DNA from 3 places in the Hymenobacter sp. BT491 genome. Region 2 is predicted to be linked to each of the others. Evidence: riboswitches for the same ligand, from Rfam matches in the RefSeq annotation. Region 2 holds a riboswitch; each other region holds the start of a gene.
What was found. A riboswitch is a leader RNA that binds a small molecule or an ion and turns the genes downstream of it on or off. The one in region 2 is predicted to bind S-adenosylmethionine.

Region 1 (3,306 bases), 150 kb from region 2:
GGCGGCTGGTCTATCGAGGATTCCGTTGCGCTTGCCAACGTCTTGAAAACCAAAGATGTCGACTTGATCGATGCCTCTACCGGCGGCAATGTACCCAATGCCCGCATTCCGGTCGGCCCCGGCTACCAGGTGGAATTTGCCGCCCGCATCCGGCAGGAAACCGGCATCCCGACCGGAGCGGTCGGCATCATCACCGACGCCCGGCAAGCTGAAACCATCCTGGAGAACAACCAAGCCGATCTGATCATCATGGCCCGCGAGTTTCTGCGCGACCCGTATTTCCCGCTTCACGCGGCCCAGGAGCTCGGCGCGGACGTGCCGTGGCCCGTGCAATACGAACGGGCCAAGCGCCATAAGTAACTGACTACAAATCACTTATCAACTTAAATCAGTCATCACTTCGCTAAACGTCCGTCCTTCTCCTGCTGTGCTCAGAAGGATGGGCGTTTGTTTAATAGCGGGCAAACATATTTATTGCGAGTCGCAGTAATAGCAACAGCATCTTAGCCTCAGCGATAATTATTGCATTGAAGCATCAAAGCCTATTTCACATGGAAGAATTTTTATCTGCACCAGAAATTAAAAGAGTTAAATTTTTAGGGCTTTATCAAGCCTTAAGCGGCGCTTTAGGTATATTTATAACAATTTGGGCACTGGCTCAGACAGAAATAATCACTGGAATTGTTCTCGCAATGATCATTACAATGCTAAGTTTTTATTCTTTTTCTATTTATGCGGGCAAATTACTGATAAATGATAGATACGAAGGACTTTTGATTTCAATGATCAATCAATCGATTCAGGTTCTCAATCTTTCGTTTGCGGGAATGTCATATAAATTTGTATCAGGTTCGGCTTTCTTTATTAATATAGATTTAACAAAGAGCTTATCAATAAAATTTGAATTTAATTTCCCTACTTTCCTTTTGAGTTATAATAGAAACTATGAATTATCTGTTTTCGGCGTAAATATCGTTGCGATTATTCTGCTGTTATCCCTTAATAAAATAAGAGAAGGAATAAAGGAAAAACGTCAGCTTCAAGTTGCTCAATCAGCTTTGTAATTTCCACAATACGGTCGAGCTTTAGGATTTCCTGTTTGCATTGTAAGCTGTCGGCAACCATCTTTGCAACCATAACGTCAAAACCCGGTTTTTTCGGGGATGATTTATACAGAAGAAGGGAGAGATCAGGCTCTGTGAACTTCTAGCAACCTACCTTGAGCTAAGGTGCTAATTCCTGCCTAAAATTGTTTAGGAACTATAAACCAGCGCTTTACATGCAAACCCCAACGGTTTTTTCAGTTGCCTCTCCCCTCGCCCGAACCCAACACGCGTTGTTCGGCGGAGACTTCTTCGTTTCTACAGCTTCCTGTTGCTGTTGTTGTTAACTCTGCCATTCCAGTGTCGGTTGGTATAGTACAGGCTCCTCTTTACAAGTGCTAAGCAGCACGGACTGAGCCTTTTGTGGCCCTTTGCCCCGCACAGGTTGCAGCCAAAACCAGCGCCCGACAAAACTTTCCCGCTGGAAATTTCCTTCTACTCCTTTCGATACGAATTCTTTATTTATCTAACTAATTGACAATCAGTTAGTTATATAAATACTCTCCTGTAATTTCTCAGATTACCAACTACCTATATGTCCACTTACTCTTCCGAAAAGCCGATTGGCATTTATTACGAGCATCCTGAGTGGTTTAAGCCGCTGTTTGCCGAGCTCGACCGTCGGGGCATTGCCTACGAAAAGATTGATGCCGCCCACCATATGTTCGACCCTTCCGAAGAGGAAAGCCGCTACAGCTTGGTGGTCAACCGGATGAGCTCGTCGGCTTACCTGCGCGATCATGGGCAGGGCATCTTCCATACGGCAGGCTTCATGACGCATCTCGAGCGGTTGGGTGTGCGCGTAATCAACGGAACGGTGGCGTCGAGCATCGAAACCAACAAGGCTCGCCAACTCTCGCTTTTGACGCAGTTGGGACTGAAATACCCCAAATCGCGGGTGGTAAACCACGTTTCGCGCATTCCGGATGCGGCGGCTGAGTTGCAGTTCCCGCTGGTGGTGAAGGTCAACATCGGCGGCAGCGGCGCGGGCATCATCCGCTTCGACACGCCGGAAGGCTTGCAGCAGGCTGTGGAAGCCGGCAGCATTGATCTGGGCATCGACCAAACGGCTCTGGTACAGGAGTTTGTGGCGCCGCGCGGCGGCCACATCACCCGCGTAGAAACCTTGGATGGCAAGTTCCTCTACGCCATGAAGGTGTTCACGACGGGCGAAAGCTTCAACCTCTGCCCTGCCGAAATCTGCCAGATTCCGGACGAGATCACCGAAGGCGACTTCTGCCTCACCGAAGCGCCCAAGAAAGGCATTCAGGTAGAAGCAACGACTCCACCGGCCGAAGTGATTGAGGCTGTGGAGCGCCTGGTGGCTGCGGCCAAAATCGACGTGGGCGGCATCGAATACCTCGTAGACGACCGCAACGGCGACGTGCTGTTCTACGACATCAATGCCCTCTCCAACTTCGTAGCCGACGCCGTGAACGTGGTGGGCTTTGATCCCTACGCCCGCTTCGTAGACTACCTGGAGCAAGAACTGGCTAAGAAGTCGGAATCTCAACTCGCCACCCAAGAAGCTTAGAATCATGCAGTTCGGATATTGGCTTCCCATATTTGGCGGTTGGTTGCGCAACGTGCCCGACGAAGGCATGAGCACTTCCTGGGACTACGTGCGCCAGCTGGCCCAGCGCAGCGAAGAGTGGGGCTATAGCCTCACGCTCATCGCGGAGCTTTACTTAAACGACATCAAAGGCCAGGAGGCGCCGGCCCTGGAAGCCTGGTCGACGGCGGCAGCGCTGGCGGCGGTGACGAAGGAGTTGGAAATCATGGTGGCCGTGCGGCCTACTTTCCACAACCCCGCGTTGCTGGCCAAGCAAGCCGCCAACATCGACCTCATTGCGCCGGGTCGCTTGTCGCTGAACGTGGTGTCGTCGTGGTGGCGCGACGAGGCGACCAAGTACGGGCTGCACTTCGAGGAGCACGACGATCGCTATGCCCGCACCAAGGAGTGGCTCGACGTGCTGACCGGCGTGTGGGAAAAAGACCATTTCACCTACGAAGGCAAGTACTACAAAGTCACCGACAACGTACTACAACCCAAGCCGGCCAAAAAGCCTTTCCTGTACGCCGGTGGCGAATCGGAAGCGGCTAAAAACCTGATTACCACCCAGTGCGACGGGTACGTGATGCACGGCGACTCACCCGAGCAGATCGGCAAGCGCATCGCCGACATGCGCCGCCGCCGCGAGGA
Region 2 (3,306 bases):
CATCCGTAAGCAGCTGGCGCACACCCGGAATTATGGTTACGGCGGCAAGGTTTTCCTGTCGGCAGGCCGCTCCATTGGGCAGCGTTTTGTGCCCACAGAGCGCGATTTGCGCTTTATGTGGGAAGAAATGCCGCAGGAAACGCTCGACGAAAACAAGCAGAAAGTCCGCGATGCCGTGCGCAGCAGCATGATCAACTGGGCCAAGGCGAAGGGCGAAGGCACCGACTACGTGGATAACATTGCCGCTCAGCGATTTTCGCCGCTGGGGCACTGGTACGAGGTGTCCAATTTGCTGCGCAACGGTACGCTGGCTCAGCTCCTGCGCGAGCAGCCGCAGGTCGAAACCATCATGCTGCACAACATCGACACGCTGGGCGCGGATGTGCACGCGGCCGTGCTGGGCTACCATTTGGCTTCTGGCAACGCCCTGACTTTCGAAGTAGTACCGCGCCGCATCGAGGACCGTGGCGGCGGATTGGCGCGCGTCAATGGCCATGTTCGGCTACTGGAAGGCCTCGCCCAGCCCCGCGAAGAAGACGAGCTGGCCCTGAGCTACTACAACTCCATGACCACCTGGATTCAGGTCGATCCGCTGCTGAGGCTGTTTGGCCTGAGCCGCCAAGATGTGCAAAATGGCGACGAGGCACTGCTGGCCAAAGCCGTGCGCAGCGTGGCCCAGCGCATCCCTACATACGTCACGATCAAAGATGTGAAATACCGCTGGGGCCACGGCCAGGAGGATATTTACCCCGTCGCGCAGATCGAAAAGCTGTGGAGCGATATGTCGGCCCTCCCCGACGTGAAATGCGGCTATGTGGTCGTGCCGCGCAGCCGCGGTCAGCAGATGAAGGATCCCGCTCAACTTGATTCGTGGGTAACGGATGGCAGCAAAGATTACGTCGTTTCGCTGGGCACTTTTGAATAATTTATGCTCTAACATCTTATAAAACAGCGTCCAAAAGCTTCGGTTTTTGGACGCTGTTTTGCTTTTCAAGCATTCCGATAGGATGAAATTGATGCTGTTTTTATAATAGCTGCGCTCATCGCTACAACTTTTTTCAAAAATTTTCTTGCATCCTAAGCGATTATTTACCAACAAAATACCCACTGATCGCAAACGATTGATGTTTAATTACAACATGTTGATTATCAATGTGTTATTTCATTTTAATTAATAGCTATTTTCTCGTGGATTCTTCGCTGTAAAAGCCTTTTATGCTAAGCCCGAATCTTATACGCGTTTGTTTTTATCAAAAAGCTTAGTTTACATTTGCTGCATCAATTCTTTCTGATCAAAGAGTTGTTTTTATACAGAGGCGTGGAGAGACAGGCTCGACGAAGCGCCGGCAACCAACCGATACCCATCGGGAACGGTGCCAAGTCCTGATCATATAAAAACAAGTTACCGTGGCTACTGTCTCCAACCTCCGCGCCTCCTTTGCCAACCTCGTTGCTGTACAGCATGGGTGTTGTTGCATGGCGCGCCCAGCCACCTGTATGGCTGCGGCTAGCATGGGTTGCTGAAGCGTAGTCCCCTTCTCTTTTCCCTTTCCTGCGGTTGCCTGATCAACGGTAACTCCCCCTCGCCGGCAGCCTTCCAGCACCGGGCTCTATCGTCGCAGACATAGGCTTCCCGGTTTGCGGCAATCTGTGCGCCAGCCACCTCTCTTCTCTGCCTTTCCGTTCGGAAAAATCCTATTTCACTCCTCTCATGCAAGTAGCACTCGAAGGGCTGGTCGAAGACCTGCGCCACCGTTTGGCTGGGCAATCCGTGACGGACACGTTGGAGCTCATCGCCGACCATTTTCCTGATAAAGTCGCTTTCTCGACCTCCTTTGGCCTAGAAGACCAGATTCTTACCCACCTGATTTTCAGCCACAACCTGCCCATTCGGGTGTTTACGCTCGATACGGGCCGCAATTTCCAGGAGACCTATTCTACCTGGAACAAGACGCTATTGCGCTACCAAAAGCCCATTGAAGTATATGCGCCACAGCGCGAAAGCATCGAGCAATTGGTTCAGCAAAAAGGCCCCAATAGCTTCTACGAGAGCATCGAAGCCCGCAAAGAGTGCTGCCACATCCGCAAAGTCGAGCCGCTGGGCCGCGCCTTGGCCGGGCAGCGCGTGTGGCTGACCGGCATTCGGGCCGAGCAATCGCCGAACCGGCAAAACATGCACGCCGTGGAGTGGGATGCCGGGCACCAGCTCATCAAAGTACACCCGCTGTTCGACTGGACCTGGGACGAAGCCTGGGAGTACGTGCGCGAACACAGCATCCCATTCAACCCGCTGCACCAGCAAGGCTTCGTCAGCATTGGGTGCGCGCCCTGCACCCGCGCCATCAAGCCGGGCGAGGATTTTCGGGCCGGCCGCTGGTGGTGGGAAGAACAGGCCGCCAAAGAGTGCGGCCTGCACAGCACCGCCGCCCACGAAGGCCGCGACCCAGTAGTCGAAAAACTGCTTGCTTAAGCACCTGCCACCGTTATCTCATTCGCCAAATCGGCCCCTACCTGGGCAGACCCATAGTACTGATTATGAGCACAATTCATCTCGACTACTTAGACCGCCTCGAAGCAGAAGCCATTCACATTCTGCGGGAAGTCGCCGGCCAATTTGAACGACCCGCCCTGCTGTTTTCGGGTGGCAAAGATTCGATTGCCTTAACTCGCTTGGCCGAAAAAGCCTTCCGGCCGGGCAAGTTTCCTTTCCCGCTGGTGCACATCGACACGGGTCATAACTTCCCCGAGGTGCTGGCTTTCCGCGATCAGCTGGCCGCGAGCCTGGGCGAAAAATTGATCGTTCGCAGCGTGGAAGACACCATTAAGCAGCGCGGCCTGCGCGAGCCCGGCGGCAAGTTTCCGAGCCGTAATCCCTTGCAAACCTACACGTTGCTCGACGTGATCGAAGAGTTTGAGTTTGACGCCTGCATCGGCGGGGCGCGCCGCGACGAAGAAAAAGCACGGGCGAAAGAGCGCATTTTCAGCGTACGCGACGAGTTCGGTCAGTGGGACCCGCGCCGGCAACGTCCGGAGCTCTGGAACATCTACAACGGCCGCATCCAGAAGGGCGAAAACGTGCGCGTGTTCCCCATTTCCAACTGGACCGAGTTGGACGTGTGGAATTATATCCAGCGCGAAAAAATCGAGCTGCCCAACATCTATTTCGCACACGAGCGCACATGCGTAGTGCTGCCCAGCGGCCAATTGCTGGGCCTTACCGAGCACCTGCGCCTCGACGACACCGACGAAATCGTGAGCCGCCGCGTGCGCTTCCGTACTGTGGGCGACTCGACCTGCACTGCCGCC
Region 3 (3,306 bases), on a different contig from region 2:
GGGCCATCTTCCTGCCCCGCTGGATTTCACGGGTGTTCGTCAAGCAACCAGCACCCTAGTTCACAATTATTTGATTATAAATAAGTTGCAAGTTATTTTTCAGATCACTTAGCCATTAAAAAAGCCCTTCTGCATAGCGCAGAAGGGCTTTTTTAGGGTTAGAAAATTGTATTTTCAATGCTGTTAGTCAGCTTCCAGCATCATCTGCGAGCCATCTGGGGCTTTGAGAGTAATCTCATTTTTGGTCAGATTAACTACGTCAAAGCTCATGGAATTGGGGCCACCCGCAGGCGTCAACGTGATCTTTTTAGCGGCTTGGTCAAAGGTGTAAGTACCCTGCATTGTTTGGGTGGGCGACGACATGTTGAAGTTGCCGTTGGCATAGAAGCGGAGCTCGGTCTTCTTGTCGGCGCTGGTTTGCGCCACTTTATCGCCGGTGGCAGAGGTTTCTTTGTCGGTTTTCCAGACTTTGCTATCGGTACCGTAAAGCAGGTTGGTTTCGCCAACTTTATTTTCTTGGCTACAGCTTGCGGTCAGCAAAGCGACTAACACCAGCAAGCTGGCCAAATACCGGAAGGGAGAAAGGGAGGTTTTCATGGGTACGTTGTAAGGGTTAGGAAGGTGAGCAGTAGGCTTGTTGATAGCCGCTGGGTGGAACTGTGCGGCATCAGACATAGCGCCTATTACGGCAGACCCGCCAAAAGAGTTAGCACCCAACACTTGAGCTTCCGGCACTACAACTTATTCATCCTAAACGCGTAAGCTCCCCTGATGTCGTGGCAATGGTGCACTTGCCCACTGCCGAAGTTTTTCCCTACTCTCTAATCTAAAGCTTTACACACTATGGGACTGTTTGATTTTCTGAATAAAGGCGAAGAAAAACCTGCTCAACCGGCTAATCAGCCCAACCAGAATGCGGGTAACACCGATTTCTTTGGTGGCAACAGCGCCCAACCTGCCTCTGCTACTACGCAAGGCGACACGTACACTGTCGTAAGTGGTGACTCGCTGTCGAAAATTGCCAAAAATCATTATGGCGATGCGGCCAAATGGCACCAGATCTACGAAGCCAACAAAGGTATTATCGGCAGCAATCCCGATCACATTGAGGTAGGCCAAGTGCTTACGTTGCCTAAGAGCTAAGCTCTTATTCTCTTACATAACCAGGCAAAAAGGCTGCTTCCAACTGGAGGCAGCCTTTTTACATATAAGCTATTGATTTTTAGATATTTAGAATGATTCTTCTTTATAAGACACCCTGTGTGTAAAGGTTTCGGGCAAGAAGTACGAAGCCACGCAGAATTGCTTAGTAACACTTGAAGAATAACAGCGATTCGGAAGCCAAATCAGCAGCTTACTGAAACCGTTATTCGGGTCATTAAGCAAAATATTTTTCCTGTGCTTCCGTTCTTTTTTAGCTAAGTATCTCATAAACTGCCGACTAGGCCGCGCAAAAAATATTGTCCTGGATTTGCGTATGTCAAATCCGGTTGTACATTTGCAGCTACCAACCCGGTACTCCCCCGCTCGCGGCGGGGTAGTTTTCAAAATTTATACAGAAGCGGCGAGAGATCAGGCTCCGTGACCCGCTGGCAACCTTCGACCGCGCGAAAGGTGCCAATTCCTGCCCGGCCCGGCATCCGCCGACGGGGAATATAAGTTGAGTGCCATGCAAAACTCTTTCGCTTTCGCCCCCTCGTACCCATCTGCCACGGCTGCTTTTCTGCACGCCGGTTTGCCAATGGGTATTCGTGTTTCGGTTGCCGCTGCTCTTAGCCGCCCCGAAGGTGTAGTCATGCGAATGCGAATGTGCCGCTGTTGCACCTGTTGTTGCTAACTCGCTAAGTCGAGTCTAGCCTCCTTTCCTTCCCCTCTGTACTTACCGTAAAACTGCGTCTTGCAGCGTCTTGGTACGCTCTCCGACGGGTTTTTCCTGCCTCAGCGCAGCCTTGCGCTCTTGAGGAGCTTCGCCTAAGCCGTCCGTCGCTTACGCCCTGATTTACAGCATCTTCCTCCTTCTGACACTTCCTAATCACAGCATCTTTATGTCTACGCAAAACCTGCACTTCGAAACCCTCCAAGTACACGCCGGCCAACAACCCGATCCGACTACCGGCTCCCGCGCAGTTCCGATTTATCAGACAACCTCCTACGTCTTCAAAAGCGCAGAACATGGCGCTAACCTCTTCGCCCTGAAGGAGTTCGGCAACATCTACACCCGTTTGATGAACCCAACTACCGACGTGTTTGAGCAGCGTGTAGCTGCCCTCGAAGGCGGCGTAGCAGCGCTAGCAACCAGTTCGGGTCAGGCTGCTCAGTTCATTTCCCTTAACAATATCCTCCAGGCCGGCGACAATTTTGTTAGCTCGTCGTTCCTCTACGGCGGCACTTACAACCAGTTCAAAGTGGCTTTCAAGCGCTTGGGCATTGAGGTTCGCTTTGCCGACGGCGATAATCCCGATCATTTCGAGCAGTTGATCGACGACAAAACCAAGGCGATTTACCTCGAAACCATCGGCAACCCCAGCTTCAGCGTGCCTGATTTTGAGCGCATTGCCGCCATTGCCGAGAAGCACGACCTGCCGCTGGTTGTAGACAATACGTTTGGCGCTGGCGGCTACTTGTTCCGCCCCCTGGAGCACGGCGCGCACATCGTAGTGGAGTCGGCTACCAAATGGATCGGCGGCCACGGTACCAGCATCGGCGGCGTGATCGTGGACGGCGGCAAATACGACTTCGGCAACGGCAAATTTCCGCAGTTTACGGAGCCTTCCGAAGGTTATCATGGCTTGGTTTTCAATGACGTATTCGGCAAAAACGGCCCGTTTGGCAACATTGCCTTCATCATCCGGGCGCGGGTAGAGGGCTTGCGCGACTTTGGGCCGTCTATCAGCCCTTTCAACTCCTTCCAGCTGTTGCAAGGCCTCGAAACCCTGTCGTTGCGCGTCGACCGCACCGTAGAAAATGCACTGCGGGTGGCCACTTGGCTGGAGCAGCATCCGCAGGTCGAGAGCGTGAACTATCCTGGCCTAAAGAGCAGCCCCTATAACGCCTTGGCGCAGAAGTACTTAAAGCGCGGCTTCGGCGGCGTGCTCACCTTCACCATCAAAGGCAGCAAGGAAACGGCCACCAAATTTATTGATAACCTAAAGTTGGTGAGCCACTTAGCCAACGTAGGCGATGCCAAGACGCTCATCATTCAGCCATCGGCTACCACGCACCAACAACTCTCCGACAACGAACAGCGCGCCGCTGGTGTAGCGCCTACGCAACTGCGCCTGTCGGTTGGCATCGAGCATTTTGAAG

Region 1: linked by a shared signal. The riboswitch ahead of H9I52_RS09340 (RimK family alpha-L-glutamate ligase) and the one ahead of H9I52_RS08700 (phosphoadenylyl-sulfate reductase) in region 2 are both predicted to bind S-adenosylmethionine.
Region 3: linked by a shared signal. The riboswitch ahead of H9I52_RS14850 (O-acetylhomoserine aminocarboxypropyltransferase/cysteine synthase family protein) and the one ahead of H9I52_RS08700 (phosphoadenylyl-sulfate reductase) in region 2 are both predicted to bind S-adenosylmethionine.

What each region holds. Positions count from the first base shown of each region.
Region 1 covers NZ_JACSJJ010000002.1:845,559-848,864, reverse strand. Annotated here, with positions in the region: gene namA (NADPH dehydrogenase NamA) at 1-360, shown strand, start outside; gene H9I52_RS09345 (hypothetical protein) at 552-1,064, shown strand; SAM riboswitch class I at 1,166-1,269, shown strand; gene H9I52_RS09340 (RimK family alpha-L-glutamate ligase) at 1,639-2,637, shown strand; gene H9I52_RS09335 (LLM class flavin-dependent oxidoreductase) at 2,642-3,306, shown strand, end outside.
Region 2 covers NZ_JACSJJ010000002.1:693,935-697,240, reverse strand. Annotated here, with positions in the region: gene H9I52_RS08705 (UTP--glucose-1-phosphate uridylyltransferase) at 1-925, shown strand, start outside; SAM riboswitch class I at 1,304-1,398, shown strand; gene H9I52_RS08700 (phosphoadenylyl-sulfate reductase) at 1,712-2,470, shown strand; gene cysD (sulfate adenylyltransferase subunit CysD) at 2,536-3,306, shown strand, end outside.
Region 3 covers NZ_JACSJJ010000003.1:767,522-770,827, forward strand. Annotated here, with positions in the region: gene H9I52_RS14835 (lysylphosphatidylglycerol synthase transmembrane domain-containing protein) at 1-59, shown strand, start outside; gene H9I52_RS14840 (copper resistance protein NlpE) at 184-675, opposite strand; gene H9I52_RS14845 (LysM peptidoglycan-binding domain-containing protein) at 844-1,143, shown strand; SAM riboswitch class I at 1,549-1,662, shown strand; gene H9I52_RS14850 (O-acetylhomoserine aminocarboxypropyltransferase/cysteine synthase family protein) at 2,046-3,306, shown strand, end outside.